2 regions of the Lysinibacillus sp. Y5S-8 genome follow, and region 2 is predicted to be linked to the other one. Evidence: riboswitches for the same ligand, from Rfam matches in the RefSeq annotation. Region 2 holds a riboswitch; the other holds the start of a gene.
The links. A riboswitch is a leader RNA that binds a small molecule or an ion and turns the genes downstream of it on or off. The one in region 2 is predicted to bind S-adenosylmethionine.
Positions count from the first base shown of each region.

Region 1: it holds a riboswitch for S-adenosylmethionine, as region 2 does, so the genes downstream of both, metK (methionine adenosyltransferase) here and metA (homoserine O-succinyltransferase) in region 2, are expected to answer to the same signal.

Region 1 is NZ_CP145889.1:3,586,460-3,592,022, forward strand. Features, by position in the region: gene V6670_RS17335 (alpha/beta hydrolase) at 1-228, opposite strand, end outside; gene V6670_RS17340 (gamma carbonic anhydrase family protein) at 363-875, shown strand; gene metK (methionine adenosyltransferase) at 1,054-2,250, opposite strand; SAM riboswitch class I at 2,508-2,626, opposite strand; gene pckA (phosphoenolpyruvate carboxykinase (ATP)) at 3,016-4,602, shown strand; gene V6670_RS17355 (alpha/beta hydrolase) at 4,688-5,563, shown strand, end outside.
Region 2 is NZ_CP145889.1:2,459,420-2,464,982, reverse strand. Features, by position in the region: gene V6670_RS12000 (TrmB family transcriptional regulator) at 1-652, shown strand, start outside; gene V6670_RS11995 (hypothetical protein) at 802-1,059, shown strand; gene V6670_RS11990 (nucleotide excision repair endonuclease) at 1,112-1,537, opposite strand; SAM riboswitch class I at 1,687-1,797, shown strand; gene metA (homoserine O-succinyltransferase) at 1,907-2,842, shown strand; gene V6670_RS11980 (endospore germination permease) at 2,883-4,031, opposite strand; gene V6670_RS11975 (hypothetical protein) at 4,061-4,294, opposite strand; gene V6670_RS11970 (Ger(x)C family spore germination protein) at 4,299-5,498, opposite strand; gene V6670_RS11965 (spore germination protein) at 5,525-5,563, opposite strand, start outside.

The DNA of each region.
Region 1 (5,563 bases), 1.1 Mb from region 2:
ATTCTCAATCAGATTTCTTGTATATTTATTGTACAATTTGAAGTCCTCATCATGGACACGAGCAAACCTTGCATTCACGCCATGATTAGGTAAATCTCCCATGACTATGTGGAAGCCTTCCAATCTTAATTTCTCTATCAGCCATGCATACCATCGGTGATTTTCATATGCACCATGAACTATAGCAATCACAGCCTTTGCTTGTCCTTCAGCTTCCCATTTCCACATTCACATAGTCCTCCTAAAAAATAATTACACATTGATTATATCGAAATAAATAGCTCATTTTAATTTTATATTTCCATAAAGTTGCGTATTTGATACGATAATACTACATTATAGAAAGAATTGAGGCGATTTTCATGATTTATCCATTTAAAGATAAAATGCCAAAGATCGATCCATCTGTCTTCATTGCTGATTACGCAACTGTTACGGGCGACGTAACAATTGGTGCTGAAACAACCATTTGGTTTAATACGGTCATTCGTGGTGATGTTTCCCCAACGATTATTGGAAAACGTGTCAGTATCCAAGATCTTTGTTGCTTACATCAAAGTCCAAAATTTCCGCTAATTATTGAAGATGAGGTAACAGTTGGACACCAAGTCACTTTACATAGCTGTACAATTCGCAAAAATGCTTTAATTGGTATGGGCTCCATTATATTAGACGGGGCAGAGATAGGAGAGGGTGCATTTATTGGGGCAGGAAGCCTAGTACCTCCTGGTAAAGTCATTCCTCCGAATAGTTTAGCATTAGGTCGTCCAGCAAAAGTAGTCCGTGAATTAAATGCAGAAGATAAAGAGGATATGGAACGTATCGTGCGCGAATATGCAGAAAAAGGACAATATTATAAATCCCTTCAGAAGTAAACAACATACACAAAAATTCAATATTAACGAAAAAAATACCTCGCATTTCCGTGTAACTAAAATGTTCACGGATCGTAGCGAGGGATTTTTTGTAAAAACAAAGGGGACAATATTGCCCCTTTCCTTTTTAATACATTAGAATAATTTTCTAATGTCTTCATTACTTTAGCTCAATAGTTTATAGATGTGCCTTTTCTCGTAGAGCATCTGCTTTATCGATTTGTTCCCATGGGACATTTAAATCTGTACGACCAAAATGACCATAAGCTGCCGTTTGTTTATAAATCGGACGACGTAAATCTAGCATTTTAATAATACCTGCTGGGCGTAAATCAAATAGCTCACGTACCCACTCTACGATTTCGCTTTCTTTTGCTTTACCTGTACCAAATGTGTCAACCGCAATGGAAACTGGTTGAGCCACACCAATCGCATAGGCAAGTTGTACCTCAGCGCGCTCTGCCAAGCCAGCTGCTACAATGTTTTTTGCTACATAACGTGCCGCATAAGCCGCTGAACGGTCTACCTTTGTTGCATCCTTACCAGAGAATGCGCCACCACCGTGACGTGCATAACCACCGTATGTATCAACAATGATTTTACGTCCTGTTAAGCCAGCGTCCCCTTTAGGTCCACCGATAACAAAACGGCCAGTCGGGTTAATAAAGTATTTCGTGTTTGCATCTAATAATTCACTTGGCACAACGGGTGCAATAACAAATTCTTTCAAATCAGCTTGAATTTGTTCAAGTGTTGCTTCTTCATCATGTTGTGTTGAAATAACAATTGTATCCACTCGCACAGGTACATTATTGTCATCATATTCAATCGTTACTTGTGTTTTTCCATCAGGACGTAAATACGCTAATTCACCTGATTTACGAACTTCTGTTAATCGGCGTGCTAATTTATGTGCTAAGCTGATTGGCAATGGCATTAGTTCAGGTGTTTCATTACATGCATAACCAAACATTAGACCTTGGTCACCAGCACCAATTGCTTCAATATCAGCATCTGTCATAGAGCCTTCACGAGCCTCTAAAGCTTGGTCAACACCTTGTGCAATATCAGGTGATTGTTCGCCAATAGCTACAAGCACCGCTAGGTTTTCAGCATCAAAGCCATATTTACCACGTGTATAGCCAATTTCTGCTACAGTATCACGAACGATACCTTTAATATCAACGTAAGTAGAAGTAGTTATTTCTCCTGCTACTAATACTAATCCTGTTGTGACAGTTGTTTCACACGCTACACGTGCATTTGGATCTTCTGCTAAAATAGCATCTAAAATGGCATCCGAGATTTGGTCACAAATCTTATCTGGATGTCCTTCTGTTACACTCTCTGATGTAAACAGTCGACGGTTTGTCATTTGGTTTTCCTCCTATTACTCTTACAAAAAGTAGTTGTGTATGAATACGGTACTCATTACCCATGTCAAGTCCGCTCCTAAGGATTGAACTCTCAAGCCGTTACTGCTGCTTTTAACACGAGGATTTCGAAAGATCTGTCATTATAATAAGGAAAGAACTACATATACTTACCTTTACATTCTTTTTTAACAATAAAAAAATCCTTTACTCACGTTACTGCACATGAGGAAAGGAATAATGACTTCGTAACCTTTCACTCTTATCGTTCAAGGGATGTTCCCTTGCATCAGGTTGGCACCAACGCATGTTGTGAAATAAAACATGCAGGTTGCCGGGTTTCACAGGGCCTGACCCTCCACCAGCTCGGGATAAGAGTATCCGTTCAATTTCATGTTACTGAAAAGGTTGAACGTTGTCAAATATTTTCTTATGTATTACTGTATAGAAAGGAAGGAACTGATTACACAAAAACTTTTCATACTTGGATGATGATGTAAATAGAAGCAAATTAATCCCTACAACATACCTAGCTACTTGTGGTAACATATGTGTGGCTCAATTTTTGCGCCTAATTACAGTAGGATTGATCGGATTCTACTCGAAAAACATTATTTTTTGTCAGTTTATTGAAAAGTGATAAAAACTCTAAAATAATTTCTTAATTAGTATAGATTATTTAAGCAATTGTGTTATACTATTTTTGAAATTAAGAAAAAATCCCTCTAAATCAAGGGAATACTATAAAAAAGGATGGTATTTAATCGATGAATTCAGTAGAAATTGCAAACGAACTGAAGGAATTATTAAACGGCGGTAACATTAATGTTCAACTTTCAGTACCACAATTAGCAGAAAAAGCTACATCTCGTGGTGAAGCAATGTTAACAGTAGATGGCGCAGTTCGTGCAGAAACTGGCAAATACACTGGTCGTTCACCTAAAGATAAATATACGGTAGAAGAAGAAAGCACAAAAGATCAAATTGACTGGGGTAAAGTCAACCAACCGATTTCTTCTGAAGTGTTCGATAACTTATATGTAAAAGTAATAAAATATTTAAAAGAACGTGACGAGTTATTCGTATTTAAAGGCTTCGCAGGTGCTGACAAAGATTCACAACTAAGCATCCAAGTAATTAATGAATACGCTTGGCACAACCTTTTTGCTCATCAATTATTTATCCGTCCAACTGAAGAAGAATTAGCTTCTCATGTTGCAGACTTCACTGTCATCTCTGCTCCTAACTTTAAAGCAGACCCTGCAGTTGATGGTACTGCTTCTGAAACTTTCATCATTGTATCACTTGAAAAGAAAATGATCTTAATCGGTGGTACTGAATATGCTGGTGAAATGAAAAAATCTATTTTTGGTATCATGAACTACTTATTACCACAGCAAGGTATCCTTTCAATGCACTGTTCAGCAAACGTTGGTGAAGCTGGCGATGTGGCATTATTCTTCGGTCTATCTGGTACTGGTAAAACGACATTATCCGCTGATCCAGATCGTAAGCTAATCGGTGACGATGAACACGGCTGGTCTGATAATGGTGTATTCAACATTGAGGGTGGCTGCTATGCAAAAACAATCAACCTTTCTGCTGAGAAAGAACCAGAAATCTACAATGCAATCCGCTTCGGTTCTGTTTTAGAAAACGTAGCTGTTGATCCAGAAACTCGTATTTGTGACTATGATGATGGTTCATTAACAGAAAATACACGTGTAGCTTATCCAATCCAATACATCGAAAATATTGTTGATCCTTCTGTTGCAGGTCATCCAAAAACAATCATCTTCCTAACAGCTGATGCGTTTGGCGTATTACCTCCAATCAGTAAATTAACAAAAGAGCAAGCAATGTACCACTTCCTAAGCGGTTTCACTTCTAAGCTTGCTGGAACTGAACGTGGTGTAACAGAGCCAGAACCAGTATTCTCTACTTGCTTCGGTTCTCCATTCCTTCCACTTCCAGCAACAGTGTACGCAGAAATGTTAGGTCAAAAAATTGACGAGCATGGTGCACAAGTATTCCTAGTGAACACTGGTTGGACTGGTGGCGAATATGGTACAGGTAGCCGTATGAAGCTGTCTTACACACGCACAATGGTACGTGCAGCAATCGACGGAAAATTAACAAATGTTGAAACGACACAAGATGCTGTCTTCGGTTTACACATTCCAACAGCAGTTGAAGGTGTACCGTCAGAAGTGTTAAATCCTCGTGAAGCATGGGCAGATAAAGCTGCATATGATGCAAAAGCTGCTGAACTTGCAGGCTTATTCAACGAAAACTTCAAGAAATTCTCAAACGTTTCTGATGCCATTACTACACTTGGTGGCCCATTAAAATAACGACTAGACACAAGAATCAAAGGGAACGAATTCATTCGTTCTCTTTTTCTTTACCTTGAAGGTAGCTAGTATTAGGGAGATACATATGACAAAAAAATATAAAATACTATTTTCTATTCTTATAATGTTGTTGGCTTTATTTGTTGGCGCTGGTTTTTTTGCGGGAAATTACTTTTATAATCTGGCATTAAATCCTGACACTGATAAAACAGCAGTGCTAGATGCACCTCATAATGTAATAGCTGTCAATCCTCAGGAAGCTAAAGAGAAAGAAACAACTGAGCAATGGTTTAATAAGCAATATGAAGATGCTTCGCTTCAATCCTATGATTCGCTAAAGCTCCATGCTTACTCCATCCAAAATGATCATCCCACTGACAAATGGGCTATCATCTTTCACGGCTATTCAAGCGAAGGCGCACAAATGACAAAGTATGCTAAACATTTTTATGATATGGGCTATCATGTACTTATTCCAGATGCGAGAGGCCATGGTAAAAGTGAAGGAGATTATATTGGCATGGGCTGGCATGATCGTTTTGATGTTGTTTCATGGGTCAATCACATTGTCAGCTTAAATAAGAGCGCTGAAATTGTTCTTTATGGTGTTTCGATGGGTGGAGCCACTGTCATGATGGCTTCAGGAGAGGATTTACCAACAAACGTTAGAGCAATCATTGAGGATTGTGGCTATTCTTCAGTATGGGATGAATTTTCCTATCAGTTGAAAGCAATCTTTCACTTACCTGCATTTCCAATCATGCATTTCTCTTCTGTAGTGACGAAACTAAAAGCAGGCTATACATTAGGTGAAGCGAGTGCAGTTGAACAAGTGGCAAAATCGAAGACACCCATGTTGTTTATTCATGGAGACAACGATACGTTCGTCCCATCTACCATGTTGAATGAAGTATATGAAGCGGCAGATGTACCAAAGCAAAAGTTGATTGTTGAAGGAGCT
Region 2 (5,563 bases):
AAGAATTTATGATATTTTAAACGTCCTTGTCGAAAAAGGAATTGTGCTAAAAGAAGAAACGGCTGAACAAACGACCTATGCGGCTATGCCTGTGTCTGTGTTTTTACAGCAAATGCAGCAGCGCTGGCAATCGAATTTTACATCCATGAGTGCGAAATTAGAAAAATTAGAGGAAAAAGTGCAGGAAGTGGAGCCAAAAGTAGTCATGCTAAAGGGCAAGGAGGCGATCATCAACTATTGCCAGTCACTCTTAAAAAAAGCCAAGAAAAAAGTGATTCTATCGATGTGGGAAGATATGTATGATACTTTAAGGGAAGATATTCAAGAAGTGGCACAGCATGTTCCTATTCATGGTATTACCTTATATGTAGGGGAACAGCTAGAGTCGATTGACCAGCATAGAGCTACACACTACACGAAAAAAACGTCTACACCACATTGGTTTATTTTATCGGTAGATGGTCAGGAAATGATTTATGGTCATTCTCCATCTACGCAAGAAATGGCCTTTATCACCAATGACCCTGTCCATATTTATTTGTTAGAGGATTATGTTTGGCATGACGTCCTTATCAATCGATTGGTAAAACGTGATGATCAGGAATTAGAAGACTGGATTGCTAAGGAGCGTAAAGCTTTTTTCTTAGAATAGTCATAAGGGAAGGGGAGTAACGTGAAAAAATTCGTGTTGCTAGGTTTAATGAGCTTATTAATGTTAGGAGCTTGTAACGATAAAACACCTACCAAACCACTAATGATTCGTGAGCTAACTGTCGTTCCAGACAATATTCAACAAAAATTGTGGCTAATGATAAGATTCAATTATTGTATGAAGATGACTCTACGTATTATCTTGTTTATTATTCGAAAGGGAATGTGCTGGCAAGTATTGCGGCTGAAGAAAACAGTCAAGTCATCCAACTTAAAGAAGGTAGCGAGCAACGAAAAGAGGCTCAACTCTATGTATATAAAATTATCACCAAAGATCCTGAGCTAGACACGATTGTTTTGCGAATAAACGGCGAGAGTACGCCAATAGATCGCGTAACCTCTATATAAGACAAAAACCGAAATCCCATTAAATGAGATTTCGGTTTCTTTACAAGATATCTTAATAAAAGACTTTCTCTACATTGTATTTGGAGCGGAAAGTGTTAATCGCATATGTTTCGTAAATTTCACGTTCCATTGGATCTTCTACTTCATAGACCTCAATTTTGAACACTTCATCACGATGATTTTTCATCGGAGATACATTGTCCTCGAAATGCTTTTTAATACGTTGACGAATTTTACGTGCTTTGCCGACAAATAATAGCTCATTCTTGTCATTATAGAATAAAAAAATGCCGCCTTTATCACGTGTGATTTTATGGAAGTCAATAAAACCAAAGTATGGTGTGATAGGCACATCACCAGGTTTTACTTCTTGTTCACGTTGACGGATGACTACATCAGGTTTTGGAAATTCAATTTTAATCAAAGTATTCACGTTCCTCTCTGTTACTAAAGTTATATGGTAACATAAATACGGCATGTTTACCATAAATTTTAAATGTAGAAACACTACTTATAGCAAGCTTAGTGTACATCAAATAAACGAGGAACATGCATTTGAATCACAAAATATTCTATGAATTATTGATATTCTAACTAATACATGCTACAATTCAATGTAATTAAATAATCTTATCAAGAGAAGCTGAGGGATTTGGCCCGATGACGCTTCAGCAACCTCTAACAATTGTTAGAAAGGTGCTAATTCCAGCAAAGGATTTTTCCTTTGAGAGATAAGAGTGGACGTGAAAAAATCCTTCTCATTCTATCTCGTATGGAATGAGGAGGATTTTTTAATTTGTCAGCAAGGTTTGCTAAAAGAGAGTGATCAAAGAGAGGGGAACGCAAGATGCCAATTAATATTCCGAAAAATTTACCAGCTGGAGAACATTTACGTGAGGAAAAAATCTTCGTCATGGAAGAGGATCGTGCGAAAACACAGCAAATTCGTCCGTTAAACATATTAATATTGAATTTAATGCCTGAAAAAGAAAAAACGGAGCTTCAATTACTACGTTTATTAGGGAATACACCGTTACAGGTAAATATCACCTTTTTAAATACGGCCACACATGAGTCGAAAAACGTCAGTAAATCACATTTACAGCTATTTTACACAACGTTCAACCAAATTCGTCACCGTCGCTATGACGGGATGATTATTACGGGAGCACCTGTAGAAAAAATGGCCTTTGAAGAAGTTAACTATTGGCGGGAAATTTCAGAAATTATGGACTGGTCCAAAAAGAATGTGACATCCGTTTTACATATCTGTTGGGGGGCACAGGCGGCACTGTATCATCATTATGGGATAGGAAAGGTAGAACTTTCAGCTAAATGCTCAGGTGTCTATTCCCATGTAATTACCGATTTAACAGTGGATTTAGTACGGGGCTTCAGTGATTTATTTACCGCTCCACATTCACGCTATACTTCTGTTTCGATCGACGAGGTTCGCAATCATCCAGACTTACGATTATTATCCTATTCAGAGGATGCAGGTGTGTTCATCGTCCAATCAAAAGATAATAAAAACATTATGATTACAGGGCATCTGGAGTATGATGCGACAACATTAGCCGATGAATATAGCCGTGATGTCGCAAAGGGCATAGATATCGCTGTTCCTGTGAATTACTTCCCGAATGATGATCCATCACAGGAGCCAATGAATACATGGCGTGCCCATACGCATTTATTATTCTCTAACTGGTTGAACTACTATGTTTACCAAGAAACACCATACGAATGGGATTTTGTAGATGAAATTGAATATCATATCTAATTAATAAAAAGTCTAATTTCTTTTCTCACCATAAAAGAAATTAGACTTTTTGATTGTCATTCGTTGTTTCTGTATTAGGTGTTTCGGTACTTTGAGCTTTGGTTTTGCGATTTCGTATAACTGCGACAATCAATAAAAGTATCGGTAATAAAATGGTAAATATAAAAGAAAAAATGGGCCAAATTTCATTATTGTAATTGGTTGAATGCACAATATCTGGATGAACAATTTGGGAAAGCGCAATGATAATTAGACCCATAGGTATAATGAGAGGACGATGATCCTTGATTTTCAAAATCTGTGCAAGACCGACAACGGTTGTATAGAAATACATAAATGTACGGATATAAATGGACGAAATCCACATGAAAGCCATGATGATTTCAATACGTTGCAAAAATTCCCCTATTGATATTCTTTGTGCTAGCGCATAGCTTGGAAATGTTCTAGATGCAGTATTTTCAGGTCCTAATACGAGGATGGAAAGCACAATCAACGTAATTAAGAAAATGCCTCCGATTATAGTCCCAATATAAAATCCTTTCTGTGCAGATTGCTGAACATTGACTGCAGCAGGGTATAGCATTAGTAACACCACTAGCGGAAAGGAAAAAATACTCATAAAGCGTACAATGCTATAAAACATGGATGTTTTTTTCGCTTCTAAAATGGGTTGTATATTTTCAAAAGTAATTTGAGGCGTAATACAAACAACGAAAAAGATAAAAATTAAGACAAATAGTGGGAAGAGAATTTCTGCCGACCGCGCAAAGGTCTCAATGCCTAAATAGGCAGCGTACATAATGATAATACTAAACAATAATGCAAATGCCAATGTTGGTGTTTCTGGCATGACTTCTGTCTTCATAAAGATACCAATAAAATAGAGTAATTCTCCAGCAGAAAGAAAAGTCATGATTAAGAAGCAAATTGCTGTGATTTTACCAAAAAAGCGACCGAGAATTTTTTCGTTTGCCTCTATAAAATTGAGTGATGGTGTTTGGTTGGCAAGCGTCAAAAATAACTTAACGATTAGTAAACTAAGAACGACACCAATGCTGGCAGCAATCCACGCATCTTGCTTAGATGAACTAGCAATACTTGAAGGTATGATTAAGATGGCAGTACCGATTGAATAGAGAATGGAAATTATCGTAAACTGTCTTGAACTTATCATCTCTTTTTCCATTATCCACCCTCCATTTTTCATCCATCTATCTATTTTGTTATGGCTACAATATAATCTCTAATTGGTGCAAAAATAAATGTAATTAAGTCCATTGGGCTCGGAATATGGACTTTCAACGCAATCCCGATATTTAAAGCAGTACCGATTAGTAGCAAGACAGAAAATACGACAATGGTTTTTGTTTCTTGCTGCTTTTTTAGCTTAGGTATATAAAAAAATGCCAAGATCACTGAAATGATAAAGATGGCTACGGCTAAAACCATTCCGTTACTCCTCCTTTGGATTGTTTAATAATGAGTTTTGCATCGTTCCTAAACCTTGTGTCGTTACTTTCACATGAACATCCACTGCCAAATCTGGAAAAATGGTCGTCCAATCATTTTTGATTTTCTTCCACTGTTTCGCATCTGCCCGATGTAATGCATCACCAAAACCAAAAACATCGACTTTATATTGCTGCTGTATTTTCTCTAAGGTTTTTTCGATTCGTTCATCGATGCCTTTTGCTGTTTTTTTATTGACATAATCAATAGATTTATTTTTTGTAAGATCGATATCACATTCGACCTCGCCAACATTCTGCTCGACGTTAATTTGAACATCGATTTTCGGCTTTCCGTGAACAAAAGATCCTTTCACTTTTGTAGTGGATTGAGTAATTTCAGTCGATAGAGTTCCTTTCTTTGGGCAGGCTATGATTTCAATCGTACTTTGTATTTTGTCATTCAGAAAACTAATGCTTTTACTCTCAGCCTCAGTAAGAAGCCCAATATATTGATCCCCTTTAAAGACTGCTAATCCTGCATACTGTAACAACACAGGTGTTTTAACGCGTTGTACATTGGTTTGATCCATGCCTAAGTTCTTATCACCATGAACTTCAATAGCAGAAATTAAGGCTCCTTTCTGCTTATTACTCAACGTATTGACTAATTCATCTATATTGACAGCTATTGTGGAGCCCCAAGCTTTTTCAGAGACATCAAGGGAATTTAACATTTTATTAGCAGGCACCTTTTCAATGGGTGTTAGTACATTTAATACATCCTTCGCTGTCGCTTCATGAGACATAATGACATCGAAATCTTTACGAAATTCATGGTCTCTTACGATTAAATCGAGTGAATCACTAATCCCTTCTTTGGCTAAATCTTCTCCTAAAACGACCACTTGAAGATGAGCAAAATAAGGTTTTCGTGCAGCGATGGTCGTCATTTTTCGAATTGCCTCAAAGATGGTTTCGCCTCTCGAATGATAGCTAACAACAGGAGAGCGCTGCGTGGAAGCTTGTCTCATAGAAATTTCACTTGGATCGACAATTTGAACCGTTATCTCATATTCTTCGTCTATTTTGTCAATGCCAAGTGCTACGACAATGGCTAATTCATTTAATTCACGCTTACTCCAGCAGCCACTTAATAGTAAAGTGAGGCTACAGAGCAAACAAATCACTTTTACTTTTGCCATATTCCATTCCTCATTTTACCTGTAGTTTATTTCCGTCCTTTTATATTGATATATTTATGCCCTCT